Regions from separate parts of the Pseudoduganella sp. R-34 genome, predicted to be linked through region 2. Evidence: predicted binding sites of a transcription regulator. Region 2 holds the regulator's gene; the other holds the start of a gene.
The links. The regulator LexA, encoded in region 2, represses DNA repair genes until DNA is damaged. The targets are predictions, from matches to a motif close to ACTGTATNNNNATACAGT.
Positions count from the first base shown of each region.

Region 1 (14,553 bases), 850 kb from region 2:
CAACAAATGGATCGGCAGCGGCGGCACCTCCCCGTTCGGCAATGGCGGCACCAATCCCGAAGGCATCCGCATCGGCGGCAAGGGTGGCAACCGCACCGCGGTCAAAGTGTGGGAGCAACGCACCTACAAGGACTACGACGGCGAGCGCGAACTGGGCACGCGCAACATCAAGGTCGCCCTGCGCCGCCTGCGCAAGTTCGCGCGCGAAGGCGCGGCCGAGGAACTGGCGCTGGACCAGACCATCCGCGCCACCGCCAACAATGCCGGCTACCTCGACATCAAGATGCAGCCCGAGCGCAAGAACAACGTCAAGGTGCTGATGCTGATGGACGTCGGCGGCACGATGGACGACCACATCGAACGCGCGGAAGAACTGTTCTCGGCCGCCAAGACCGAGTTCAAGAACATGGAGTTCTACTACTTCCACAACTGCGTGTACGACTACCTGTGGCGCAGCAACCGCCGCCGCAACGCCGAACGCTTCGCCACCTGGGACGTGCTGCGCAAATACCCGTCCGACACAAAGCTGATCTTCGTCGGCGACGCCACCATGAGTCCCTACGAAGTGCTGCAGCCCGGCGGCTCGGTCGAATACAACAACGAAGAAGCCGGCGCCGAATGGCTCGGACGCTTCACCTCGCACTTCCCGAAGTTCATCTGGCTCAACCCCGAGCCGGAAGGCCTGTGGCAATACCGCCAGTCGATCAGCATCATCAAGCAGATCATGCAGAACCGCATGTTCCCCATCACCATCGAAGGCCTCGAGCGCGCCATGCGCATGCTCTCGAAATAAAAGTCGGGGTCAGGTCTGGCAATCCGCCACATTTGTGGCGGATTGCCAGACCTGACCCCGACTTTCAAGTTAATTGGAGGCGGTAGCCGACGGCGGTTTCGGTCAGCAGGTATTGCGGCTGGGCGGGGTCGTCTTCCAGCTTATGGCGCAGGTGGCCCATGTAGATGCGCAGGTAGTGGCTGTTGTCCGATTGCGCGGGGCCCCAGACGGCGCGCAGCAACTGGGGCGCGGTCATCACGCGGCCGGCGTTGGCGACCAGCACGGACAGCAAGCGGTATTCGGTTGGCGTCAGGTGGACGTGCTCGCCGCGCTTGGTGACGCGGCGGTTCGGCAAGTCGACCACTACTTCGCCAAATTGCACTTGGCCGGCGCTGTCGGCCTGCGGTTGCCGCTGGCGGCGCAGGGTGGCGCGCACCCGGGCCAGCAGCTCGCCGGTACCGAATGGCTTGCTGAGGTAATCGTCGGCGCCGGCGTCGAGCGCCTTGATCTTGTCGGCTTCGTTGACGCGCGCCGACAGCACGATGACCGGCACGTTCGACCATTTGCGCAGGTCGGCGATGAAATCGTTGCCGTCGCCATCCGGCAGGCCGAGGTCGAGGATCACCAGGTCGGGCCGGCGCGTTCCGGCGTCGATCAGGCCACGCTGCATGCTGGCCGATTCGTGCACGTGCCAGCCCTCTTCCTCCAGTGCGGCGCGCACGAAGCGGCGGATCTGGGGTTCGTCTTCCACTAGCAAGGCGGTGGGGACAATCTCGGATTGTTGGGTGTTCATTCTTCCTCGATTTCAGGCAGCCCCGGCGGCGTGCCGACCGGCAGCGTGAAGACGAAGGCGGCGCCTCCCAGGGGCGATTTGTCCGCTGCAATGGTGCCGCCGTGTGCTTCGACGATGGCGCGGCAAATCGCCAGCCCGAGGCCGACGCCCGGCTTGGCCGATTCTTTTTCGCCGCGGGTGAATTTTTCAAAGATCGCTTCTTCGCGCCCACGCGGCAGGCCCGGGCCGTTATCGTACACCATGACCCGCACGAATTCGCCGCGCTGCACGGCGTAGATCACGATGGATGCGCTGGGCGGCGTGTACTTGGCGGCGTTTTCCAGCAGGTTGCACAGCACGCGTTCGATCAGCACCGCGTCGAAGCGCAACAGGGGCAAGCCGAGCGAGAGCTGGGTGCTGACCTTGTGCCCTGTCAGCTGCAGGCGGCTCGAACGCAAGGCGCTGCCCACTACTTCTTCCAGCGGTTGCCATTGCAGGTTGAATTTCAGTTCGCCGCTTTCGATGCGCGCCATGTCGAGCAGGTTGGCGACCAGGGCGCTCATGCGCAGCGCTTCGGCATGCAGGGAGCTGGCGAGGGACAGCTGCTGCGCCGACAGCGCCGGGCGCGAACCGGCCAGCGATTCGGACAGGCCGACCAGTGAAGTCAGCGGCGTGCGCAGGTCGTGCGACAAGGCTGCCAGCAGCGAATTGCGCAGCCGTTCCGATTCCATATTGACCAGCGCCTCCTGCGCCACTTCGACGTAATGCACCCGCTCCAGTGCAATCGCGGCCAGCGCCGCGAAGGTGTCGAGGTGCTGCCGCTGTTCGGGAATCAGTAGCCAGCGGCGCTGCGCCGGCTCAATGGCCAGCACGCCACGGGTGCGCATGGGCGCTACCAACGGCATGTAGAACAAGGGGCTGGCCGGAAGCGTGTCCGTGCACAGGCCAGCGCTTTCGGCATGGTCGAACGCCCATTGCGCCACGCCCTCGTCAAGCGCAGGCACCGGAGCGGTGCCTGGCGGCAGGTGCAGCCTTCCGTCGGCATCAGGCACCAGCAGCGTTGCCTTGGCATTGAAAGTCGATTGTACGAAGCGCGCCGTGGTCTCGAACACTTGCCCGGTCTGCAGCGCCCCGGACAGCTCGCGCGCGAATTCGTACAGGGCGCGGGCGCGTGCTTCACGATAGGAGGCCACACGGGCCTGGAAGCGCAAGCCCGCGGTCAGGTGGCCGGTGATCAAGCCTACCGCCAGCATCACGGCAAAGGTGATGGCGTATTGCAGGTCCGAGATCGCGAAACTGAAGCGTGGCGGCACGAAGAAAAAGTCGAAACACGCCACGCTGACGCAGGTCGCCAGCACGGATGGCCCGCGCCCGTAGCGCACTGCCACCAGCAGCACCACCAAAAGGAACAGCATGGCAATATTGGCCAGGTCGAAGTATGGCAGCAGCGGCGTCGCCAGCATGGCCATGCCGACGCTGGCGAGGCCAGCCACCGCAAAGCCCTTCGCCCGCCGCCTGAAGCGCAGCGCATCTTCGTCGGCGTCGTCCGGCGCGGCGGTGCCGGCTGCGGCTTGCACCGGATGCGATTCGACCTCGCTGCCGGACACTTCGATCAGGTCGATGTCGGGCGCATGCGCCGCCAGGCTGCGGATATGCGAACGGCGCCATGGCCAGTTGCGGTGCGCCCGCCCCATCGCAATCTTGGACAGGTTGTGGCTGCGCGCGTACGCGGCAGCCGTGGCGGCGATATCGCTGCCGGACAGCACGGCAGTGGTGGCGCCCAGGTCCTGCGCCAGCTTGAGCATTTTCAGGACGCGCTCACGCTCCCCGGCCGGCAGGCGTTGCAAGGCCGGCGTCTCGACGTAGATGGCGTGCCATTGCGTGCCCAGTTGTCCCGCCAGGCGTGCGGCGCTGCGCACCACTTGCTCGCAGCCTGGGCGCGGGCCGATCAGCGCCAGCACCGATGCGCCGGTTTTCCAGATGGTGTCGATCGACTGCTCGACACGATAGGCGCGCACATCGTCTTCGATACGGTCGGCAGTGCGGCGCAGGGCCAGTTCACGCAGCGCGATCAGGTTCCCTTTGCGGAAGAAGTTTTTCGCGGCCCGTTCGGCCTGCTGCGCCTGGTAGACCTTGCCGCCTTTCAGGCGCGTCAACAGTTCGTCGGCCGGGATGTCGACCAGCACCACTTCGTCGGCGGCGTCGAACACGGTATCGGGCACGGTTTCATTGACCTGGATGCCGGTGATGCCGCCCACCACGTCGTTCAGGCTTTCCAGGTGCTGCACGTTGACGGTGCTGAAGACATCAATGCCGGCTTCCAGCAGTTCTTCCACGTCCTGCCAGCGTTTGGGATGGCGCGAGCCCGGCGCGTTGGAGTGCGCCAGTTCGTCGATCAGGACCAGCGGCGGGCGGCGCGCCAGGGCGGCATCGATATCGAACTCGTTCAGGATCTTGCCGCGATAGGCAATTGCCCGAAGCGGCAGTACGTCCAGCCCTTCCAGCAGCGCCGCCGTTTCGCTGCGGCCGTGGGTCTCGATGACGCCGACCAGCACCAGCTGCCCGGCCGCCTGCAACTTGCGGGCGGCCGACAGCATGGCGTAGGTCTTGCCGACGCCGGCCGACGCGCCGAAGTAGATGCGCAGCTTGCCCCGCGCCGCCTTGCGCTCCTGCTGCATTTGCGCCAGCAGCGCGTCGGGATCTGGCCGGTCGTCGTCGAGTGGAATCATATCAGCGAGTATGCGGCGTTTTCTCGTCCAGCGCCAGATTCAACGCCAGGACGTTCACGCGCGGCTCGCCGAAGACGCCCATGACCTTGCCCGACGCATGCTCGGCGATCAGCGCCCGCACCTTGTCCGGTGCGATGCGTCGCTCGTCCGCCACGCGCCGAAGCTGGTATTCAGCAGCGGCCACGCTGATCTCCGGATCGAGCCCGCTTCCCGAGGCCGTGACCAGGTCGACAGGGATTGGCGCCGTGTTGCCCGGATCGGCAGCCTTGAGCGCTTCGATGCGGGAGCGCACAGCATCGGTGAAGGCGGGGTTGAGCGGGCCCTGGTTGGAGCCGCCGGAGCCGTTGGCGTTGTAGGGCATCGGGCCGGTGGCCGACGGGCGGCCCCAGAAATACTTCGCCGAGGTGAATTGCTGGCCAATCAGCTTTGAGCCGACCGGCTTGCCGTCCACTTCCAGGATGGAACCGCCAGCCTGGGCCGGGAAAGCCGCCGAGGCAACGCCTGTGACGGCAAGGGGATAGATCACGCCGCAGGCCAGGGTCAGTGCGCCGAACAACACCAGCGCGGGACGAATAGTCGAAATCATCTTGTTCTCCAGCTTAAACGAAGTTGAACGCTGCCAGCAGCATGTCGATCAATTTGATGCCGATGAACGGCAGGACCAGGCCGCCGGCGCCATACACCAGCAGGTTGCGGCGCAGCAGAGCGGTGGCGCCGATGGCGCGATAGCGCACGCCTTTCAGGGCCAGCGGAATCAGGAACACGATGATCAGCGCGTTGAAGATCACGGCGGACATGATGGCGGAGTTGGGGCTGGCCAGGTGCATGACGTCCAGCGCCTTCAGTTGCGGATAGGTGCCGACGAAGGCTGCGGGGATGATCGCGAAGTATTTGGCAATATCGTTCGAAATCGAGAACGTGGTCAGCGAGCCGCGCGTCATCAGCATCTGCTTGCCGATCTCCACGATCTCCAGCAGTTTGGTCGGATTCGAATCCAGGTCCACCATATTGCCTGCCTCCTTGGCAGCCTGGGTGCCGGAGCCCATGGCCACGGCGACGTCGGCCTGGGCCAGCGCGGGCGCATCGTTGGTGCCGTCGCCGGTCATGGCGACCAGGCGGCCGTCGGACTGGTAGCTGCGGATAAGTTTCAACTTATCCTCAGGCGTCGCCTCGGCCAGGAAGTCGTCGACGCCGGCTTCTGCCGCAATCGCAGCGGCGGTCAGCTTGTTGTCGCCGGTGATCATCACGGTCTTGATGCCCATGCGGCGCAGCTCCGCGAAGCGTTCCTTGATGCCGCCCTTGACGATATCCTTGAGTTCCACCACGCCCACCACGCGGCCATTGTCGGCCACCACCAGCGGCGTGCTGCCGCGGCGCGATACATCCTCCACAGTGCGGCCCACTTCGGCAGGCCATTGCTGGCCGGCCGCTTCCACATGCTTGCGCACTGCGTCGGCGGAGCCCTTGCGCACTTCACGTCCCTCCATGTCGACACCGCTCATGCGGGTGTTGGCCGAGAACGGAATGAAGGAGGCATGCAACGGCGACAGTTCGCGTTCGCGGATATTGAACTTCTGCTTGGCCAGCACCACGATGCTGCGGCCTTCCGGCGTTTCATCCGCCAGCGAGGCCAGTTGCGCCACATCGGCCAGTTCGCGCTCGGTGACGCCCGGTGCCGCGAAGAAGGCCGACGCCTGGCGGTTGCCCAGGGTGATGGTGCCGGTCTTGTCCAGCAACAGCACGTCGACATCGCCAGCTGCTTCCACCGCGCGGCCGGAGGTGGCGATCACGTTGGCCTGCATCATTCGGCTCATGCCTGCCACGCCGATGGCCGACAGCAAGCCCCCGATGGTGGTCGGGATCAGGCACACCAGCAGCGCAATCAGCACCGTAATGGTGATCGGCGAACCCGCCTGCGCGGCCGCCACTGAGAACAGCGAGAACGGCAGCAAGGTCGCGGTCACGATCAGGAACACGATGGTCAGCGCCACGAGCAGGATCGTCAGCGCGATCTCGTTCGGCGTCTTCTTGCGCTTGGCGCCTTCCACCATGGCGATCATGCGGTCGAGGAAAGTTTCGCCCGGGTTGGCGGTGACCTGTACCACCAGCCAGTCGGACAGCACGCGGGTGCCGCCGGTAACGGAAGAAAAGTCGCCGCCCGATTCGCGGATGACCGGCGCGGACTCGCCGGTAATGGCGCTTTCGTCCACCGAGGCCACGCCTTCGATCACGGTGCCGTCGATCGGTATGATGTCGCCGGCCTCCACCAGCACGTAGTTACCCTTGCGCAGGTCGGTGGCCGGGCATGGCAACCAGGCGGTGCCATGTTGTGGCGCCGCGAGGCGCTTCGACATCACGCTCTGCTTCAGGCTGCGCAGCGAAGCCGCCTGCGCCTTGCTGCGGCCTTCGGCCAGCGCTTCAGCAAAATTTGCGAACAACACGGTGAACCACAGCCACACGGCTATGGCAAGGATAAAGCCGGAGCTGGCCTCGCCCACGCCGTTCAGCGCCTGGATGTAAAGCAGCGTGGTAATGATGCTGCCGATATAGACGACAAACATCACGGGGCTGCGCAATTGGACCGCGGGACTCAGCTTGCGGAACGCATCGGCGATGGCAAGAACCACCAGTTGCGAATCGAGCAGCTTGAGGCGCTGGCCTGGTTGGGCGAGTGGAATCGCCTGGGATTGCGACATGGTGTGCACTCCTTATTTATACAATTGCAGGTGTTCGATCACCGGGCCAAGCGCCAGCGAAGGAACGTAATTCAACACGCCCACCAGCAGCACCACGGCTACCAGCAGCATTACGAACATCGGGCCATGGGTCGGCATGGTGCCGGCGTTGGCCTGAAGCCGCTGTTTGGAGGCCAGCGAGCCGGCTATCGCCAGCACCGGCACGATCATCGCGAAGCGGCCAAACCACATGGCGACGGCCAGCATGATGTTGTAGAACGGCGTATTGGCGGAAAGCCCGGCGAAGGCGCTGCCGTTATTGTTGGCGGCCGAGCTGAAGGCATATAGGATCTCGGAGAAACCATGCGCGCCCGGATTGGCAACGCCGGCCTTGCCCGCTTCCAGCATGACGGCGATGGCGGTCCCCACCAGCACCAGGGTCGGCGTCACCAGGATGGCGATCGACGTCATTTTCATTTCATACGACTGAATCTTCTTGCCCAGGTATTCCGGGGTGCGGCCGATCATCAGGCCGGCGATGAACACCGCCATGATGGCGAAGACCAGCATGCCGTACAGGCCAGAGCCCACGCCACCGAACACCACTTCCCCCAGCTGCATCAGCAGCATCGGCCCTGCACCGCCCAAGGGCGTGAAGGAATCGTGCATGCCGTTCACGGCGCCGCAGGATGCAGCCGTGGTCACGGTGGCGAACAGGCTTGTGGCGGCGATGCCGAAACGCGTTTCCTTGCCTTCCATATTGCCGCCAGCCTGCAATGACGTGGCTGACTGGTCGACGCCCATTGCTTGCAGTGCCGGTTGCGCGGCCTGCTCCGCAGCGGTGATGCCGGTAGCTGCGACCACGAACATGATGGTCATAGCGCCCAGCACGGCCCAACCCTGGCGGCGATCGCCCACCAGGCGGCCAAAGGTAAAGCACAGCGCGGCGGGGATCAGGAAGATGGCGAGCATCTGTGCGAAGTTGGACAGCGGCGTCGGGTTCTCATACGGGTGCGCCGAGTTGGCGTTGAAGAAGCCGCCGCCATTGGTGCCCAGCATCTTGATCGCTTCCTGCGAAGCGACTGGGCCCATCGCGATGGTTTGCGTGGCCACGCTCTGGGTTTGGGCAGGGGCCTCGGGCGTGGCGCCCGGGACGGTATAAGTCACCGGTTCCACCAGGTTCACTTCCTTATAGGCGGAAAAGTTCTGGATCGATCCCTGGCCGACCAGGAATACTGCAAAGACAAAGGACAAAGGCAGCAATACGTACAGCACGGTGCGGGTCAGGTCGACCCAGAAGTTGCCGATCGACTTTGCCGAGCGCGCGGCGAAACCGCGGATCAGCGCAAAGGCCACGGCAATGCCGGTGGCCGCCGAGAAGAAGTTCTGGCCGGCGAGCGCCAGCATCTGGCTCAAATAGCTCATGGTCTGTTCGCCCGCATAGCCTTGCCAGTTGGTGTTGGCCACAAAGCTGACGGCGGTATTGAAGGAGGAGTCCGGACTGACGCCAGGCAGGCCCTGGGGGTTAAGCGGCAGCCAGGCCTGCAAGCGCTGAACAGCGTAGACAAACAGGGTGCCAACGAGATTGAAGACCAGAAGTGCCTTGGCGTAGGCCTTCCAGCCCATGCCTCGCTGCGCTTCGTCGCCCGGCACGCCAGCGGCACGGTACAGCAGCCTTTCGACTGCAGCCAGCCAGCCAAGGCCAGGGATTTTGCTGCCATCGGCCACGCGAGCCAGCAAGGCGCCGAGCGGCCACGCTGCGGCGACCAGGACCAGCAGGAAGACGGCCAGCAGCAGGAAGGATTGGGGGGTCATATTACAGGTCCTCCGCTTTCAGAAGGGCAGCCAGCAGGTAGACCAGCAAGCCGGCCGTGGCGACGGAGCCGATGAGATAAAAGATATTCATTGCTTCCCTCCCAGCTTGTCGCAACCGGCCGCCATGGCGACAACCAGCACGAAAAAGGCGACGATTGCGCCAATAAAAACGATGTCCATCAGGTTCCCCGAAGGTCTTGTTTGCATGCGAACCAGCTTATCGAGACACGCCTAAATTCGGTGTAAAGACTCGGCAAAGCGGTGTAAACAAGGTGTAAAAATCAGAAGGTCCGGCTGACCGTGAGCTGCAAGGCGCTCTTGCCCAGGAACTTGCCGTTGGCTGGCGAGGCGTAGGCTGCCTTGCCGGCATTGGTGCCGACGGCAGCCAGCTGCACGCTGGCGATGCCCAGGTCTTTGCTCACGCCCAGCTTCCAGTCGCTGTAGTCGGCGACGCCATTGTTTTTCACGCGCTGTTGGCCGGCGTGCAGGTTGATGGTGTAGCCGGCGCCCGCATCGACATTTACGCCCAGGTCCAGGTAGCCGGAGTTTTTGCTGTCGGCGAAGCCGAACAGGCTGGTCACGGAATGCGAGTATTTCAAGGTCGCCGGGCCGTATCCAAGCTGGCCGTGGATCTCCGTCGTGTCAGGGTTATCGAGGCCTGGGATACGCCCCTTGTAAACATAGGTCAGCACGCCCGCGTCGTAGCTGACATCTGCCGTCAGTTGGCCGCGCTTGCCGCCGTAGATATCCAGCTCCACGCGGCCAGCCCCGCCGGCATCGCGCGTCCAGTTGATGGCCGACGCCCAGGCGCCCGCGTACCAGCCTGTCCCGCTGTCGGCAAAATCGGCGCCGGCCTGCAACGCGGGCTGCAGGCGCGATTGCGAGATCCCGCGATAGCGGTAGTCGCTGGCCAGCGCAGCGTTGAAGCTCAGGTCATTGGCAAAGGCAGGAGCGGACAGCATCGCCGCCGCCAGGAAAAACGCGTTCTTCATACATTCGCTTTCGTCAAAAAAGAAGGTGACGAAAGCGTATCGATCGGCGCGTAAAAACGGTCTAAATAGAAGGCAGCGACAAGTCAACGCCGCATAAAAATACCTACAGCCGCATGAACTTGCGCAGCACCGCCTGCACCTGGTGTTCAGCCAGTGGCTTGTCCAGCATGCCGGCGGCGCCGGCGGCGCGGCCGCGCGTCAGGTCGTAGTCGTGGGCCGACTGCACCAGGAAGATCACTTCGGGTTGCGCCTCCAGGCTGCGCAGTTGGGCGCACAGCAGGTAATGGTCGATGATCGGGGCGGCGAAGTCGATCAGTACCACAGCCACCGGCTGCTGGCGGCAATGCGCCAGCGCTGCCACTCCGTCCACTGCCCACAGCACCGCAGTGCCGAACTGCTTCAGGGACCGGCCCAGCTGTTCGCTGAAATTGGCGTTGGCATCGACGCACAGCACGGCGCCCTCGCGGCGCGGCTTGCGCATCTTTTCATAGACAGTGGGATCGGTCAGATCGAGGTCGAGCCGCTCGCGGCGCCGGCGCTCGGGTACCAGCGAATCGACGGAAGCCGACAGGCCGGCCAGCACGTCGGCGCGGCGCTGGAGCAGGCGGCCAAGTTCCGCATACATGGCGCTCCACTGCACTGGTAGCGGCAGGTTCGGGTATGGCAGGAGCACGCCGGTCGCTCCCAGCACCAGCGCCGGCCGGATGTCGCCTGCAGCCAACGATGCGATGGCTGCCAGCGCTTTCAGTTCCGTGCCGTTGGCCAGGTAAATATCGGGGTCCTGCAGGCTGTCTTCGGTCAGGCAGAGATAGGCCGGTCCGTCGGCGGGCGCCTTGGCCAGTCCCAGCGCGAGCGCCCGCTCGGCTTCCAGGGGGAAGCCGACCAGCCTGACTGCGAACGGGCGCCGATCTGTAGTCATAAAACCCATTTTAACGCTGCGATTCCCTTGCGCCACCGGCCGTAGCGGATAGAATGCGCAAGCATGCGATCCGTCAAACCGGAAAATACTGTATATAATCACAGCACTTTGCATTACCAATAACACGTATGGCCACTAAAAAACCAGTTTCCGACTACAGCGAATCATCTATCCGCGTCCTCAAAGGACTGGAACCCGTCAAGCAGCGCCCGGGCATGTACACCCGCACCGAGAACCCGCTGCACATCATCCAGGAGGTGATCGACAATGCCTCGGACGAAGCATTGGGCGGCCATTGCAAAAACATCATCGTGACGCAGAATGCCGACGGTTCCATCACCGTCGAAGACGACGGCCGTGGTATTCCGGTCGGCTTGCATCCTGAAGAAAACGTGCCGACGGTGGAAATCGTCTTTACCCGCCTGCACGCGGGCGGCAAGTTCGACAAGGGATCGGGCGGCGCTTACGCCTTCTCGGGTGGCTTGCACGGTGTCGGCGTATCCGTCACCAACGCGCTATCCAAGCGCCTGGAAATTGCAGTGTGGCGTAAAGACGACGCCGGCAACGGTTTCCACCAGATCGCCTTCGAACACGGCGACCTGGTCGAGCCATTGAGCTCCCAGCCGGCGCCGAAGGATGGCAAGAAGTCCGGTACCCGCGTGACCGCCTGGCCGGATGCGAAGTATTTCGATTCGCCGCTGATCTCGCAGGTCGAGCTGCAACGCCTGCTGCGCTCCAAGGCCGTGCTGCTGCCCGGCGTATCGGTCACGCTGAAGAATGCCAAGACCGGCGACGAACAGACCTGGATGTACAAGGACGGCCTGCGCGGCTACCTGAACGAGCAACTGGCGCAAACCACCTCCGGCGGCGAAACCCTGATCCCCCTGTTCGAGGGCGAGCAGTTCGCCACCCCTGATGCGGAAGGCTTTGCCGAAGGCGAAGGCGCGTCCTGGGTGGTGGCATGGACCGAGGAAGGCGCCGTGGTGCGCGAATCCTACGTCAACCTGATTCCGACCCCGAACGGCGGCACCCACGAATCGGGCCTGCGCGAAGGCCTGTTCGGCGCAATGAAGAACTTCGTCGAGCTGCACTCGCTGCTGCCGAAGGGCGTGAAGCTGCTGCCGGAAGACGTGTTTGCCCGCGCTTCCTTCGTGCTGTCGGCCAAGGTGCTGGACCCGCAATTCCAGGGCCAGATCAAGGAGCGCCTGAACTCGCGCGATGCGGTACGCCTGGTATCGACCTTCTCCAAGCCCGCGCTGGAACTGTGGCTGAACCAGCACATCGACTACGGCAAGAAGCTGGCGGAGCTGGTGATCAAGCAAGCCCAATCGCGCCTGCGCTCCGCGCAGAAGGTCGAGAAAAAGAAGTCGTCCGGCGTGGCTGTATTGCCGGGCAAGCTGACCGATTGCGAATCGGACGAAATGACCCGCACCGAATTGTTCCTGGTCGAGGGCGACTCGGCGGGCGGTTCGGCCAAGATGGGCCGCGACAAGGAATTCCAGGCCATCCTGCCGCTGCGGGGCAAGGTGTTGAACTCCTGGGAGACTGACCGCGACCGCCTGTACGCCAACAACGAAATCCACGACATCGCGGTGGCGATCGGCGTCGATCCGCACAATCATGGCGATTCGCCTGACCTGTCTGGCCTGCGTTACGGCAAAATCTGCATTCTCTCCGATGCGGACGTCGACGGCTCCCACATCCAGGTGCTGCTGCTTACCCTGTTCTTCCGCCACTTCCCTGCCCTGATCGACAAGGGCCACATCTGCGTGGCGCGTCCGCCGCTGTACCGCGTTGACGCACCGGCGCGCGGCAAGAAGCCGATCCAGAAGCTGTATGCGCTGGACGACGGCGAACTGGTGGCGATCGAAGACAAGCTGCGCAAGGACGGCCTGAAGGAAGGCTCCTGGACCATCTCCCGCTTCAAGGGCCTGGGCGAGATGAACGCCGAGCAGCTGTGGGAAACCACCATGAACCCGGACACCCGCCGCCTGCTGCCGGTGTCGCTGGGCGATTTCGACCACAGCTACTCCTCCTCGCGCTTCAATATGCTGATGGGCAAAGGCGAAGCCGCCGCCCGCCGCGCGTGGATTGAAGAACACGGCAACGAAGTGGAAGCGGATATCTAAAACCGGTAAAGCAGTGTCTGACCCGCGGGGTCAGACACTGGTACGCGACCGGTGCGGGCCTGGTGTCTGACTCCGCGGGTCAGACGGGACGGCCACCCGGCCGAATTACCAGTTAGAAAGTAAAAACTATGACTCAAGCAAATCTCTTTGACGAACCAACCCCGGAACTGCCGCCAAATGGCGGCAGCGGCGGTGATGACGGCGGCGAATCGCTGACCCTTTCGACCTTCGCCGAGCGCGCCTACCTGGATTACGCCATTTCCGTGGTCAAGGGCCGCGCTCTGCCGGACGTGTGCGACGGCCAGAAGCCGGTGCAGCGCCGCATCCTGTACTCGATGAATGAACTGGGCCTGGGCCCGACCGCCAAGCCGCGCAAGTCCGCCACCGTGGTCGGCGACGTGCTGGGTAAATTGCACCCGCACGGCGACCAGTCGGTGTACGACGCGCTGGTGCGCATGGCGCAGGATTTCTCGCTGCGCTATCCGCTGATCGACGGCCAGGGTAACTTCGGCTCGCGCGACGGCGACGGCGCAGCGGCAATGCGATACACCGAAGCCCGCTTGACCCCGATCTCGCGACTGCTGCTGGACGAAATCGACCAGGGCACCGTGGACTTCATCCCGAACTACGACGGCTCGTACGAAGAACCGGCCCTGCTGCCGGCGCGCCTGCCGATGGTGCTGCTGAACGGCGCCTCCGGTATCGCTGTGGGCCTGGCGACCGAAATCCCTTCGCACAACCTGACCGAGGTGGCGAAAGCTGCCGTGGCGATGATCCGCAATCCGAAGATCAGCCACGCGGAACTGATGGAACTGATCCCGGGCCCGGACTTCCCTGGCGGCGGCCAGTTGATCACTCCGCGCGCGCAACTGGACGACATGTACGCGTCCGGCCGCGGCTCGATGAAGGTACGCGCTCGCTGGAAGATCGAAGAACTGGCGCGCGGCCAGTGGCAGGCAGTTGTATACGAACTTCCCCCAGGTACTTCATCGCAGAAGGTGCTGGAAGAAATCGAAGAGCTGACCAATCCAAAGGTCAAACTGGGCAAGAAAGCCCTGTCGCCGGAACAGGTTGCGCTGAAGGGCCTGCTGCTTGGCCAGCTGGACAAGGTGCGCGACGAATCCGGCCGCGAGGCCGCTGTGCGCCTGGTGTTCGAGCCTAAATCGAAGAACCAGAACCAGACCGAGTTCATGCACATGCTGCTGGCGCACACCTCGCTGGAGACTTCAGCGTCGATGAACCTGGTGATGATCGGCGGCGATGGCCGCCCGCGCCAGAAAGGCATCAGCGAAATCCTGGGCGAGTGGATTGAATTCCGCTTCGCCACCGTGACCCGCCGCACCCAGTTCCGCCTGAACAAGGTCGATGAGCGCATCCACATCCTGGAAGGCCGCCAGATCGTCCTGCTGAACATCAATGAGGTCATCGCCATCATCCGCAATTCGGACGAGCCGAAGGCGGCGCTGATCGAACGCTTCAAGCTGTCGGACCGCCAGGCTGAAGACATCCTGGAAATCCGTTTGCGCCAACTGGCACGCCTGGAAGCGATCAAGATCGAACAGGAACTGGCCGAGCTGCGCAAGGAGCGCGAAGGCCTGCAGGACGTGCTGGACAATCCGTCCACTCTGCGCCGCCTGGTTATCAAGGAAATCGACGGCGACGCCAAGACTTACGGCGACGCACGCCGCACCCTGATCGAGGAAGCGCAGAAGGCTGTCGTTGAACAGAAGGTGGCCGACGAACCGGTCAC
Region 1 is NZ_CP184572.1:6,041,450-6,056,002, forward strand. It holds gene ACN9MW_RS27750 (vWA domain-containing protein) at 1-793, shown strand, start outside; gene kdpE (two-component system response regulator KdpE) at 858-1,565, opposite strand; gene kdpD (two-component system sensor histidine kinase KdpD) at 1,562-4,273, opposite strand; gene kdpC (potassium-transporting ATPase subunit KdpC) at 4,275-4,859, opposite strand; gene kdpB (potassium-transporting ATPase subunit KdpB) at 4,873-6,969, opposite strand; gene kdpA (potassium-transporting ATPase subunit KdpA) at 6,982-8,763, opposite strand; gene ACN9MW_RS27780 (potassium-transporting ATPase subunit F) at 8,765-8,854, opposite strand; gene ACN9MW_RS27785 (TorF family putative porin) at 9,045-9,755, opposite strand; gene ACN9MW_RS27790 (response regulator) at 9,859-10,674, opposite strand; gene ACN9MW_RS27795 (DNA topoisomerase IV subunit B) at 10,803-12,803, shown strand; gene parC (DNA topoisomerase IV subunit A) at 12,932-14,553, shown strand, end outside.
Region 1: ACN9MW_RS27795 (DNA topoisomerase IV subunit B) is a predicted target of LexA. The motif match lies at 10,762-10,779, and genes of this name have one in related genera.

Region 2 (14,553 bases):
CCGCTCTGCGCAGCCAGTTCCTCCAGCGACAGCATGCGCTCTTCGCGCAAGCCGGCCAGGCGCCGCACCAGGCGGTCTTCGAATGAATTTCCCATAATTGAGAATATATCCCAATTTTGAGAACTTGTGAGCAAAATAAAAGGGCGCCGCAGCGCCCCTTCGGGAATTACATGATGTGCTTGCCGACCCACCATGCCACCGCCGCCACGAAGGCGGAAGCAGGAATGGTAAAGATCCAGGCCCACACGATATTTCCTGCCACGCCCCAGCGCACGGCCGACATCTTCTGCGCCGAACCCACGCCGACGATCGCGCCGGTGATGGTGTGGGTGGTGGAGACGGGAACGCCCCAGAAGGACGCCATCAGCAGGGTGATCGCACCGCCGGTTTCGGCGCAGAAGCCGCCCACCGGTTTCAGCTTGGTGATCTTCTGGCCCATGGTCTTGACGATACGCCAGCCGCCGAACAGCGTGCCGAACGAGATCGCGCCGTAGCAGGCCACGATGACCCACACCGGCGGCGCCGCGTCGCCGGCAGCCACATGGCCGGAAGCGATCAGCAGCATCCAGATGATGCCCATGGTCTTCTGCGCGTCGTTGCCGCCGTGGCCCAGCGAGTAGCCGGCCGCGGACAGCAGCTGCAGCCGGCGGAACCAGCCGTCAACTTTGCGCGGGGTCGATTTCACAAAGACCCACGACACGATCAGCATGATCAGCGAACCAAGCACGAAGCCCAGCAGCGGCGCCACGACGATGAACACCACGGTCTTGATCAAGCCGCCGGAGATCAGCGCGCCGGTACCGGACTTGGCCACCGCTGCGCCCACCAGGCCGCCGATCAGGGCGTGCGAGGACGAGGATGGAATGCCGTAGTACCAGGTGATCACGTTCCAGACGATCGCCCCTATCAGCGCGCCGAAGATGACGTAATGGTCGATCACCGAGGGTTCGATGGTTCCCTTGCCGATGGTGGTCGCCACTTTCAGGCCGACCACGAATATCGCGATGAAGTTGAAAAAGGCAGCCATCATCACGGCGGTCTGCGGTTTCAGCACGCCGGTGGACACCACCGTGGCGATCGCATTCGCGGCGTCGTGGAAGCCGTTCATGAAGTCGAACACCAGTGCGAGGAAGACCAGTGCCCCCAGCGCCCAGATGCTAATTTCGAGGTTGCTCATGAAATGATCTTTTTAATTATGCGTTTTCGACGATGATGCCTTCGATGATGTTGGCAACATCTTCGCAGCGGTCGGTGACGGTTTCCAGGATCTCGTAGATAGCCTTCATCTTGATCAGGTTGCGCACGTCCGGTTCGTCGCGGAACAGCTTGGACATGGCAGCGCGCATCACGTGGTCGGCGTCCGATTCCAGGCGGTCGATCTCTTCGCAGATGCCGACGATCCGGGACGCATTGTCCATGTTCGACAGCAGGGCCACGGCATCCTTCACCTTTTCGGTGCAGGCCAGGACCAGTTCGGCCAGGCGCTTGGCTTCCGGGGTGACGGAGTGCAGGTCGTACAGCGACACGGTCTGGGCGGCGTCTTCCATCAGGTCCAGGATGTCGTCCATCTTGGTGATCAGCTTGTGGATGTCGTCGCGGTCCAGCGGGGTGATGAAAGTCTTGTGCAGCAGGTCCACCGCCTGGTAGGTGATCTTGTCAGCCTGCTTTTCGATGCTTTCGATGGCGTGGACACGGTTTTCCAGGTCGTCGAAATTGGCCATCAGGCCCAGCATCTCTTTGGCGCCCTTCACGCAAAGTTCGGCATGCTGGTTAAACATGTCAAAGAATTTGCCCTCCGAGGGCATCAAGCGTCCAAACATTTTTGTTCTCCGTTGGTTGATTCGTAGATACTGCAGCATGGCCACCCAGCGTGGCCCGCCTGGTAATCAGTCGCCTTGGTAGATCGACAGGTTACCGGTGTAATTGCCAAACTTGGTGTACGCACCGATCCAGGTCAGGCGCACCGCACCGATTGGACCGTTACGCTGCTTGCCGATAATGATCTCGGCGGTACCTTTATCCGGCGAGTCCGGGTTATAGACTTCGTCGCGATACAGGAAAATGATCACGTCCGCGTCCTGCTCGATAGCGCCGGATTCGCGCAGGTCGGACATGACGGGACGTTTATTGGGACGTTGTTCCAGCGAGCGGTTCAGCTGGGATAGCGCAATGACGGGGCAATGCAGCTCTTTGGCCAGTCCCTTCAGGGAACGCGAGATCTCGGAGATCTCGGCCGAGCGGTTGTCGCCCGGCTGGCTGCCCTGCATCAGTTGCAGGTAGTCGACCACGATCAGGCCCAGCTTGCCGCATTGGCGGGCCAGGCGGCGCGCACGGGCGCGCATCTCGATCGGGTTCAGTGCCGGGGTCTCGTCGATGTAGACCTGGGCTTCATTCATTTTCTGGATGGCGTGCGTCAGGCGCGGCCAATCCTCGTCGATCAGTTTGCCGGTACGCAGGCGGTGCTGGTCCAGCAGGCCGACCGAGCCAAGCATACGCATGGCCAGCTGCACGCCGCCCATCTCCATCGAGAACACGGCGACCGGCAGGCCCGCCTCCACCGCCACGTTTTCGGCGATGTTCATGGAAAATGCGGTCTTGCCCATTGATGGCCTGCCAGCAACAACCACCATGTCGCCAGGCTGCAGGCCGGAAGTCATTTTATCCAGGTCGGTCCAGCCGGTCGGCACGCCGGTGATTTCGGAGCTGGAGTCGCGCGAATACAGTTCGTCGATACGCTCCACCACCTGGGTCAGCAGCGGCTGCACCGGCAGCCAACCGGCGGCGCCGCGCGAACCGGCTTCGGCGATGGCGAAAATCTTTGCTTCCGCCTCGTCCAGGATCTGCTTCACGTCCTTGCCCTGCGGGCTGAAGGCGTTGCCCGACACTTCGTCGGCCACGGTAATCAGCTTGCGCAGCACGCCGCGGTCACGCACGATTTCCGCATAGCGGCGGATATTGGCGGCCGAAGGGGTGTTCTGCGCCATGGCGTTCAGGTAGGCCATGCCGCCCACCTCTTCCGCCTTGCCCAGCATGCTGAGGGCCTCGAACACGGTCACCACGTCGGCCGGCTTGCCCGAGTTAATCAGGCGAATCATCTGCTCGAAGATGATGCGGTGGTCGTAGCGGTAGAAGTCTTCCGCATTCATGAAGTCCGCAATACGGTCCCACGCCGCGTTGTCACGCAACAAACCACCGATGACAGATTGCTCTGCCTCGATCGAGTGCGGCGGGATGCGGAGGGAATCGACTTGTGGGTCGGACTGGGGTGCGGCGTTCATGGCGCGCATTATACCTGCTTCGGCAACGCCGTAATAATCCCTGAAAATAAAAAAAGCCGGGCGAACCCGGCTTTCTTGCTGTATTTACGACGCTGATTAAGCAGCTTCGCCAACAACAGCCACGGTCACTTCTGCGACCACGTCGGTGTGCAGGGCAACAGCCACTGGGAACTCGCCGGTGGTCTTCAGAGGACCGGTTGGCAGGCGCACAGCGGACTTTTCCACTGCGAAGCCGGCTTTGGTCAGGGCTTCAGCGATGTCGAAGTTGGTCACGGAACCGAACAGGCGGCCGTCAACGCCGGCTTTCTGCGACACGGTCACGGTCATGCCGTTCAGCTTCTCGCCTTGGGCTTGGGCAGCAGCCAGCTTGGCGGCAGCAGCTTTTTCCAGTTCGGCGCGCTTGGCTTCGAATTCAGCAACAGCAGCAGCGGTAGCGCGGCGTGCCAGTTTCTGAGGGATCAGGAAGTTACGGGCGTAGCCGTCTTTCACTTTCACCACGTCGCCCAGGTTGCCGACGTTAACAACTTTTTCCAGCAGGATGATTTGCATATTAATTCTCCAGGATCTCTGATCTGATCGCTAATTAAGCGTGGTGCAGATCGGTGTATGGCAGCAGGGCCAGGTAGCGGGCGCGCTTGATCGCGGTGTCAACTTGACGCTGGTAGTGCGCCTTGGTGCCGGTCAGGCGTGCTGGCATGATCTTGCCGTTTTCCTGGATGAAATCTTTCAGGGTGTCTACGTCTTTGTAGTCCACTTGCTCAACGCCAGCGGCGGTGAAGCGGCAGAACTTCTTGCGCTTGAACAGTGGGTTTTGTTGCTTGCGCTTTTCTTTCAGCTTGAGCTTGTTTTTGTCGAACTTTTTACCGAATGCCATTTTAGGCTCCTGTATTTAAAAATTGCGCTGTTTAGACAGCACGAAAATCAATGATGTGAAACACCAGGGTTCTGCTATTGCGGTTCTTCTTGGCCAGGAAACCGGTGAACTCGTACAAGCCTCCAAGGGGCGCCTGACTGAATCGTTTTGACAACTCACCTGCCGCAACGGCAGGGACTTCAAACTCGGTCAGTCGGGCAATGCCTGCCTCTGTCTGCTGCGAACTGTGCTGCAAGCTTGCATTCACAATCGGCAGGCCGGCCGGGGTGTATCGAATCTCATCCCGTTCGGCGATCAGGGCGGTAACCCGGAGCTGGTTGTACAGACCGTCTCCTGTCAGGAATTACGCCGCTACAGGAGCTGCTGGGGCTTCGGCGCGATGGCTCTTGGCCGCGTCTTCACGCTGGACCGACTTCATCATCGGGGAAGGAGCGGTTTCCGCTTTCTTCATCTTGACGGTCAGGTGACGCAGCACGGCATCATTGAATTTGAATGCGGTTTCCAGCTCAACCAGGGTCTCGTTGTCGCATTCGATGTTCAGGCAGATGTAGTGTGCCTTGGCCAGTTTCTGGATCGAGTACGCCATTTGACGGCGGCCCCAATCTTCAACACGGTGCACGTTACCGCCGCGCGAGGTCACGCTGGTCTTGTAACGTTCGATCATCGCGGGCACTTGCTCGCTTTGGTCCGGGTGGACGATAAATACGATTTCGTAGTGACGCATTAATAACTCCCTTAAGGACTGTGAATATAGCCCACCCCGGCGTCAAGACGGGTGTGGGAAGAGGTAAGCCCGCAAGCATAGCAGACTTTGCCGGCCGGCTCAAGGTTTACTGATGGCGCGCAAAGCCCCCTGCCCGCTGGGCTGGCATGCCGGGGCATGGACCAGTCGACGCCGCCTGGAAGCTGCGCCCTTGCATTGCTCCGGGTAAGAACGCTGGATGACGCGCTGCTTGCCTGCGGCTTAATCGCCTGAGGCTTCGCCCCTCGCCGCCATGGCAGGCTGCGTCGCCTCAGACGATTGCAAGATCCCGGCGAGGAACCCGAGCCCGGCCGCCAGCCAGACCAGGGAGGCGACCACATCAAACGTCCACACACGATCGGGGAATTTGTACAAGTAAGGCACCACCAGCAGCCCGCGCAGCAGGCAAATCGCAGCAATCGTGCCCTGCGCCATTTGCGCAAATGGCAACCAGCGCAAGCGCCCTGCGCCAGCCAGCGCATACAAGGAGCAGATCAACATCAAGGCCCCTATGACTACCGCGCCAGCCGGCGCGAACCACGTCCCGGCGCGGGCTGATGCAACGACCTTGGGCGGCGCCTGCAGGAAGGCATACCACTCCGGCCCCAGCCAAGGCGCCGCGAAATGAATCACGGCACCGAACAAGGAAATCCCCGCCGCCAGCAAGAAAGCAAACCGTCCCATCCTGCCCTCCAATGGTTGTCGAAACATTATTAAGCCGAATATTTTCTGTCATTGCAACAAATTTGCTTGCAATTCCTTTCATACTGTACAAAAATACAGACTGTCTATATCCACAGTTCACCATAGCGCCATGATCAAGCTCACAGCACGACAAGAACAGATCCTCAACCTGATCAAGGATGCGATCGACAGCACCGGCTTCCCGCCTACCCGCGCCGAAATCGCGGCGGAGCTTGGCTTCAAGTCCGCCAATGCTGCAGAAGAACACTTGAAAGCCCTGCAACGCAAGGGCGCCATCGAAATTACCGCCGGCACCTCGCGCGGCATTCGCCTGACCGGCAACTTCGGCGGCCCGGCGACCGGTGCAGCAGCGCCGCGCCCGGCCGCTCGTGCCAATGTCGAATTCGACGACATGCCAGCCGTCCCGGCCGGCATGCTGGTTTCCCTGCCGCTGATCGGCCGCGTCGCCGCCGGCTCGCCCATCCTGGCCCAGGAAAACCTGGAGACCACCTACAGCGTCGACCCCAAGCTGTTCTCGGCCAAGCCGGACTTCCTGCTGAAGGTGCGCGGTGAATCGATGCGCGACATCGGCATCATGGACGGCGACCTGCTGGCCGTGAAAAAGACCGACAGCGCCCGCAATGGCCAGGTCGTGGTGGCCCGCATCGGCAACGATGTCACCGTCAAGACCTACCGCAAAACCGGCAGCAAGATCGAACTGCTGCCGGAAAATCCGGACTTCAAGGTGATCACAGTGACCGAAGAAGACGACTTCGCCCTGGAAGGCCTGGCCGTTGGCCTGATGCGAACCTGGCACTAAGACCGTCCTGCGCTCGGGGTGCGACGTGCGCCCTGGGCCTTTCTCCCGCGCTGGCCCGGCTGGCGCAATCCCTGCCCCTCCGCTGGCCCGCGCGCCGTTTTAAGCCAGCCTGCGCCCCCATTTCTGCATTCTGTCGCACTCGGGTTCCAAGACAAGGGCCGCTCGAGTTATCCTTCTTGCATCGAAAAAAGGAGAGGAGATCACATGCACGTCCGCCGTATCAGCTCGATCCTGTGCGCCTTGGCGCTGTCCATTTCCACCGCATACGCCGCCGCCCCGCAACAGCAGTTCGCCAACATGGGCGACCTGCAGCTTGAAAACAAAGCCACCATCAACGATTGCTCGATCGGCTACCGTACTTTCGGCACCCTGAACGCTGACAAATCAAACGTCATCCTGTTCACGACCTGGCACACCGGCACCAGCCGCGATGCGGCAGGGATGCTGCAAAGCGGCGCCCTGTTCGATCCGGCGCCATGGTACGTGATCGTGGTCGATGCACTGGGCAATGGCGTATCCTGCTCCCCTTCAAACAGCAAGACCCAACCCGGCCCCTCCTTTCCGCAGTTCTCGGTACGCGACATGGTCGCCAGCCAGCACAAGCTCCTGACCGAAAAACTGGGCATCAAGCACCTTCACGCCGTCATGGGCTACTCGATGGGCGGCATGCAGGCCTTCCAATGGGCCGCCAGCTACCCGGGCTTCATGGACGTAGCCATTCCCATCGCGGGCACACCGCGACTGACATCGTCCGACATGCTGTTCCTGCGCATCGTTGAAAAGTCGGTACTTGACGAGCCAGCCTACGCAGGCGGCCGCTATGCCCAGAACCCGGCGCTGCCAATGTATAACCTGCTGTTCGCAATGAACTTCGACAGCCCGGCGCATCGCAGCGCACGCACCGCGCCGAAGGACTTTGAAAAATTCTTCCGCGAGAGCCAGGCCTCCGATCCTGACGGCACTGACGCCAACAATTCCCTCTGGCAGATCCGCGCTGTACTGGGCCACGATATCGCCCAGGGCGGCAAGCTGGAAGACGCGGCGCCGCGCATCAAGGCGCGACTGGTCCCGATCAATGCAGCCCAAGACCACTTGGTCAACCCTGGGCCGGCAATCGCCTTCTCCAAGCTGCGCAAGGAAGAAGCCACCGTGCTTGACACCGACTGTGGCCACGCAGCGCTGCGCTGCGCCATGCCTGCCATGAAGGCCGTTGTGGAAAAAGCGCTACGCTAAACCTGCAGCCTGTCTAGCCAATCCTGCATTTCGTCGCAGCCACGCTCCCCGGGTGGCTGCGCTCACTTACAGTCACAAAAAGCACACCACAACCGGGGAGATTTGATGTTCAAGCCTTTCTGCATCGCAGCTGCGATGCTGGCGGCGCAATCCGCGTTCGCCTTCGACAACCAGGCCAACCACTACCGCCTCAGCATCGACAAGGATGCCAAACGCGCCCACGTCGAAGCCGACGTCTGGGTCGAGGGCCGCGACCTCGCGCTGTTCAACTGCATGCCGATACCGCAGCTCAAAAACGGCCAGGCCGACCTGATCGAAAAACTGCAAGTGCACGACATGGCCGGCAATGCCGTCGTCCTGAAAGACAAGGGCGAAGGCGAATACGACGTGGACGGCGACCGCCGCCTGCGCCTGTCTTACGACATCCGGCTGGAGCACGACAAATACCAATGGCCGGGCGGGAACGAAGAAGTGTCCTATCACACCGACGAAGGCTTGATGTCGGTCGGCTATCCCTTGTTCATCGTCCCCGGCGAGAAAATGCTCGGGCAAACCGAAGTCACATTCGACCTGCCGATAGGATGGAAAGCCAATACGCCTTGGCGCAGCACCGGCAAGCCGGGCACCTTTTTGGTCGAGTCGCGGCGTGAACTGGTGAACAACGCCTTCTTCTTCGGCACGGCTCACGCGGAAACCTTCAAGGCGGGCGGTGTTGAAATGACGCTGGTGATGGGCAAGCAGTACTGGAAGCGGCGCGACGCCTTCATCTCCATGATCGACAAGCAGATGAACAGCTACCAGAAGCTGTATGGCCGCGGACCGGTCGCCGACCGCTTCCTGATCGTGATCAACCAGGGCGATAGCGGCGACGGCGGTGCGTTTGCCGGCTCCTTCAGCCAATACCTGAAAGACGACGGCAGCGAAGTCGCCCGTCCGATCTGGGGCAAGGTAATGGCGCACGAACTGGCCCATTTCTGGGATGGCCACTCGCTGGTGCCGAAGAACGAAAGCGAAGAGTGGTTCAAGGAAGGGGTGAACGACTACGTCACCGTGATCACCATGGCGCGCAACAAGCTGATGGACCGCAGCATGCTGATCCAGCAGCTGGAAAATCTCGCACGCGGCCAGAACGTCGCGCGCAACGTGCAAGGCTTGACCGTCACCGTACGCGAAGCGGTGAAGGACAAGCACCGCAACTGGCTGCTGGTCTACGGCGGCGGCACGATCGCCGGCCTGGCGATGGACGTCGAACTGCGCAAGGCCAGCAAGGGCAAGGTCAGCCTCGACACGCTGCTGAACGAGATGTACAAGGAGTTCGGGCGCAAGGGCAAGCAATACGACCAGGCCGATATTGTCCGCATCGGCAAGGCGATCAGCGGCGTCGACCTCGACCCGCTGCTGAACAACATCGTCGCCACCAGCAAGGCGCCGGATCTGAGCCCGCTATTCAAGGAGATCGGCCTGCGCCTTGAGCAATTCGGCATGCTGGAAACCTACCTGCTGCGCGATCCGGCCGCGACCGCCGAACAAAAGGCCCGCTTCAGCGCCATCTTCGGCGTCCCGTACTAAATAAAAGTCGGGGTCAGGTCTGGCAATCCGCCACGTTTTTCGCATGGCGAAAAACGTGGCGGATTGCCAGACCTGACCCCGACTTTCGTTTCTTAATCCAATGCGTTCTTGAAGTCGGCGATCAGGTCGGCGGTATCTTCGATGCCGACGGAGACGCGAATCAGGCTCTCGGCGATACCCATCGAAGCGCGGCGTTCGGGGCCCATCTCGTAGAAGATGGTGTGCGAGACCGGGATCACCAGCGTACGCGTGTCGCCGAGGTTGGAAGTCGGGATCGCGAGCTTCAGCTTGTTGAGGTAGTCGAAGCAGTCGATGCCCTCCTTCAGCTCGAAGCTCAGCAACGAGCCGAAGTCCTTGAACAGCTCCGCTGCGATGCCATGCTGCGGGTGCGATTTGAGGCCCGGGTAGTACACGGCTGCCACGCGCTCGTCGGCTTCCAGCATTTCGGCCAGGGCGCGCGCGTTGGCCGACGTGCGGTCCATGCGCAGTGCCAGCGTTTCGGCGCCGACGGCGATATGGTGTGCAGCTTCCGGCGCCAGCGATGCGCCGAAATCGCGCAGCGCCTTGGCGCGGATTTGCACCAGGCCCCACTGCACCGCTGGATTTTTCTTGTAGTTCTCGAAGATATTCGGGAACCTGGTCCAGTCGTAAGCGCCGGTGTCGGTCAGCGCGCCGCCCAGAGCGTTGCCATGGCCGCCGATGGATTTGGTCAGCGCATTCACCACCAGGCCCGCGCCCACGTCCTTCGGCCGGAACAGGTAGGGCGACGTCATCGTGTTGTCGACGATGTACAGGATACCGCGCGCGGCACACAGTTCACCGATGCGTTTGAGGTCGGCGATCTGGGTGCGCGGGTTGGCGATGGTCTCCACGAACACCATGCGGGTTTCTGGCTTCAGCGCCGCGGCTACGTTTGCCACGTCGGTGGCGTCGACAAAGTCCACGCCCACGCCCTGCCCCGCCACGGTCTGCCACAGCGAGTTGGTATTCCCGAACAGGAACGACGACGACACGACATGGTCGCCGGCACGCAGCAGCGCCTGGAACACGGCGCCGATGGCGCCCATGCCCGTGGCAAAGCAGATCGTGCCCACGCCCTGCTCCATCTTGCTGACCTTGTCCTCCAGCGCGGCAACCGTCGGGTTGCCCTGGCGGCCGTAGCGGAAGCCCGGCTCCTTGCCCTGGAACACCGACGCCAGCTGGCGCGCGTCGGCGTAGCCGAACGTCACCGAGGTATGGATCGGCTTATGCAGGGAGCCGTGTTCGATGCCTTTCTGGCGGTCGTTGTGCAGGATGGTCGTCGTGAAGCCGTAGTTCTTCATCAGGATTCCGTCGTAGCAGTGTTCAGGTTCAGTTGCGTGCGTGCCGCGTCTTCGGCAACCTTGGCCTTGGTCGGGTTGTGGCGCGCCTGTTCGATGCGGTCCAGGTACTCGGCCGACACGTCGCCGGTGATGTACTTGCCGTCGAAGCAGGAGGCCTCGAACTCGGTCAACGCCGGGTTCACGTCGGCGATCGATTTCTTCAGATCTTCCAGGTCCTGATAGACCAGCGCGTCGGCGGTGATTTCCTTGCAGATTTCGTCCAGCGTGCGGCCGTGGGCGATCAGTTCGTCGCGGGTCGGCATGTCGATGCCGTACACGTTCGGGTACAGCACTGGCGGTGCGGCGGAGGCGAAGATCACTTTCTTGGCGCCGGCTTCGCGCGCCATTTGCACGATCTCGCGCGAGGTGGTGCCACGCACGATCGAATCGTCCACCAGCAGCACGACCTTGTCCTTGAATTCGTCGCCGATGGCGTTCAGCTTCTGGCGCACGGATTTCTTACGCATTGCCTGGCCCGGCATGATGAAGGTGCGGCCGATGTAGCGGTTCTTGATGAAGCCTTCGCGGTAATCCACACCCAGGCGCATCGCCAGCTGGATCGCGGCAGGACGCGAAGAGTCAGGGATAGGCATCACGACGTCCACGCCTTCGGCCAGGCCTTCGCGCTTGATCTTGTCGGCCAGGTATTCGCCCATCTTCAGGCGGGTGTTGTAGACCGAGGCGCCGTCAATCACCGAGTCGGGACGCGCCAGGTAGACATATTCGAACACGCATGGATTCAGTTTTGGCGCAGCGGCGCAGATCTGCGCATGCAGCTGGTTGTCGTTGTCGATGAAGATCGCTTCACCCGGCAACACGTCGCGCACGAAGCGGAAGCCCATGCCTTCCAGCGCGACGGATTCGGATGCGATCATGTATTCGGTGCCGTCGGCGGTTTCGTTCGCCCCCAGGCACAGCGGGCGGATGCCGTTCGGGTCGCGGAAGGCCAGCATGCCGCTGCCTGCGATCTGCGCCACCGCGGCATAGCCGCCGCGCACGCGCTTGATCAGCACCGTCACCGCCTGGAAGATGTTGGCCGGGGTCAGGGTGACGTCCGTGGAGGCTTTCTGGATCTCGTGCGCCAGCACGTTCAACAGCACTTCCGAATCGGAATCGGTGTTGATGTGGCGGCGGTCGTTCTTGAACATCTCGTCCTTGAGCTGTTCCCAGTTGGTCAGGTTGCCGTTGTGCGCCAGCGTGATGCCGAACGGCGCGTTGACGTAGAACGGCTGCGCTTCTTCTTCGCTGGAGGAACCGGCGGTCGGGTAGCGGCAGTGGCCGATACCGGAATTGCCGTTCAGCGAACGCATATTACGGGTACGGAACACGTCGCGCACCAGGCCATTGGCCTTGTGCATCGAGAACGTGTTGCTTTGGTTGGTTGCGATGCCTGCCGCATCCTGGCCGCGGTGCTGCAACAGCAGCAGCGCGTCATACAGCATCTGGTTGACTGGTTGGTGGGATACGACGCCGACGATGCCACACATGGTGTGCTCCTAAACTTGGTGCTGCGGATTTAAAGAATTCTAAAAATGGACATGCTCCGCCATCGCGGCGGGCAGGAATGGTTTTACGGTACGCACGCCGGATTCCGCCATGGGACTCAACAGCGCGCCTTTCCAGAATTCCTGCTTGGGCATGGAGGTCATCCCACACAATATGACGCCGGCCAGCACAATCACAATGCCCCGGCCGAGCCCGAACAGGGCTCCCAGGCCGCGGTCGGCGAACGACAGGCCGCCGGCTTCGATCAGCGCATTGATTGCCATGGTCAACAAGGCCATGAGGATGAGCACTCCGATAAACAGCGCAATGAAGGCAACGATCAGGCGCACCACCTCGCCCGGCAGGGCTTCCGGCAGCATGGGCGCAAGCCATGGACCGTAAACGTTGGCGATGACGAAGGCAACGATCCAGCCAGCCAGCGACAATACTTCCTTGACCAGGCCGCGCATGGTACTGATGACGATGGATGCGATCAGCACGAAAATAACCAGGTAATCGAAAATCGTCACGTCAGCGCAGCCTCAAATCGTCAGTCAGGCCGGGGTCACGTTGCCGCTAAGGCCCAGTTTGCCCAGCTTGGCTTTGACCTTTTCGGCCTCTTCCTTGTTCGGGAATGGACCGACTCGCACGCTGGTCAATTCGCCGTTGGCGGTGTTGACTTTCTGCGCATAGGACTTGATGCCGGCTTCGCCAAGCTTGCGCTGCAGCTCGTCCACTTTGTCTTTGGTCGCGAAGGCGGCGACCTTGACCACGTATTTGGTCGAAGGCGCTGCTTCGGCTGGCTTGCCTTCCAGGATAGCCATGGCGCGCGCATCGTCAGTGTGGGCAGGCTTGGCTTCCTGTTTAGGTTCCGGTTTCTTTGGTTCAGGCTTCGGTTCGGGATGCTTCACCTCGGCCTTGGCGACTTTCTGCTCGGTCGCTTTCGGTTCGGCCGCTTTTGGCGGCTTCGGAGTTTCGGTCACGGCCGGCTTGGTCGGCACGTGGACAATCTCTTCGCCTTTATCCAGCGACGCGCCCGCTGCGGCAACAGGAGCCACGGTACGCGTCGATGGCGACGCGGAGACTGGCTTGTTGGCCGCCGGAGCTGGCGCCGGGGCAGGCTGCTCGAGCGCAGGCGCCACGGCAGGGCCGCCATTCAGCGGTTCGCCCGGCTTGTCCTTCGACGGCATGCTGATGGCGATATCGGACACCGATGATTTCGGCTCCGAGTCGAGCAGCATCGGCAGGCCGATGGCAACGGCCAGCGCCAGCGCGATCGCGCCTACCAGGCGACGGCGGGCGCGTTTCTTCTCCGGCAGGACCGGATCGGGGGAATTTTTGCTGGAATTGCGGCGCGGCGCCGCGTCGGCGCCAGCGCTGGATGCGCGCTTGGAACGGGCCTTTTCGTCCAGGGCCCTGTCGTCCTGCGCGCGGTAGTAGCCGCTGTCTTCACCAGCAGCATCTTGCTTGTTTTTGCCAAATTTCGATAACAAGCCCATGCGGAATGTTCTCAGTGGAGTGAGGATTTTTTCGCCGCCATGACGCCGGCGACAGTCAGAAATGATCCAAAGACCACAATTCTATCATTCTCGCCTGCCCTGCTCATCGCATTTGCGAATGCCTGGCCTGGATCATCGAAAATATTGACGGTTTTTTCGTCCATTTTCGGCTCAATTAGCTGCACCTTGGCAGCCAGCTCGGAAGCGGCGGCTGCGCGCGGCGATGGCAAATTGGTAAGGCACCAATGGTCCACGCATGGCGCCATGGCCTTGATGACGCCATCGATATCCTTGTCGTGCATGGAACCGAACACCGCGAAGGTAAATGGGCTGAAGCCCATATTGCCTACGTTCTGCGCCAGCGCCGCCGCCGCGTGCGGGTTGTGCGCCACGTCGTAGATCACCGTCGGACGGCCTGGCAGCACCTGGAAGCGGCCCGGCAGCTCTACCATCACCAGCCCGGTACGCACCTCCTGCGCGCCAACCGGCAGTTCCATCTTCAGCGCCTCCAGGGCCGCCAGCGCCGCGCAGGCGTTCAGCAACTGGTTGGCGCCGCGCAGGCCGGGATAGGCCAGCGAATTGCGGCGCTGCGACCGGCCGCCGTAGTTCCACTGCTGCTTGTCGCCCGCATAATTGAAATCGCGGCCCATCAGCCAGAGGTCAGCGCCGATTTCCATGGCGTGGTCGATCAGGGACTGCGGCGGCACCGGGTCGCTGCAGATCGCTGCCTTGCCGGTGCGGAAGATGCCGGCCTTTTCAAAGCCGATCTGTTCGCGCGTACCGCCCAGGTAATCGACGTGGTCGATATCGACGCTGGTCACGATCGACACGTCGGCATCGATCACATTGACCGCATCCAGGCGGCCGCCCAGGCCAACTTCCAGGATGACCACGTCCAGCGTCGCCTGCGACATCAGGTGCATGATGGCCAGTGTGGTGAACTCGAAATAGGTCAGCGAAATATCGCCGCGCGCCCGTTCCACGAAATTGAAGCTCTCCACCAGTTGC
Region 2 is NZ_CP184572.1:5,189,819-5,204,371, forward strand. It holds gene ACN9MW_RS23815 (helix-turn-helix domain-containing protein) at 1-95, opposite strand, end outside; gene ACN9MW_RS23820 (anion permease) at 167-1,177, opposite strand; gene ACN9MW_RS23825 (DUF47 domain-containing protein) at 1,194-1,820, opposite strand; gene ACN9MW_RS23830 (replicative DNA helicase) at 1,887-3,278, opposite strand; gene rplI (50S ribosomal protein L9) at 3,375-3,827, opposite strand; gene rpsR (30S ribosomal protein S18) at 3,862-4,152, opposite strand; gene priB (primosomal replication protein N) at 4,184-4,477, opposite strand; gene rpsF (30S ribosomal protein S6) at 4,496-4,876, opposite strand; gene ACN9MW_RS23855 (hypothetical protein) at 5,117-5,578, opposite strand; gene lexA (transcriptional repressor LexA) at 5,709-6,398, shown strand; gene ACN9MW_RS23865 (alpha/beta fold hydrolase) at 6,603-7,631, shown strand; gene ACN9MW_RS23870 (hypothetical protein) at 7,737-9,200, shown strand; gene ACN9MW_RS23875 (cystathionine gamma-synthase family protein) at 9,293-10,522, opposite strand; gene purF (amidophosphoribosyltransferase) at 10,522-12,048, opposite strand; gene ACN9MW_RS23885 (CvpA family protein) at 12,088-12,576, opposite strand; gene ACN9MW_RS23890 (SPOR domain-containing protein) at 12,601-13,545, opposite strand; gene folC (bifunctional tetrahydrofolate synthase/dihydrofolate synthase) at 13,557-14,553, opposite strand, start outside.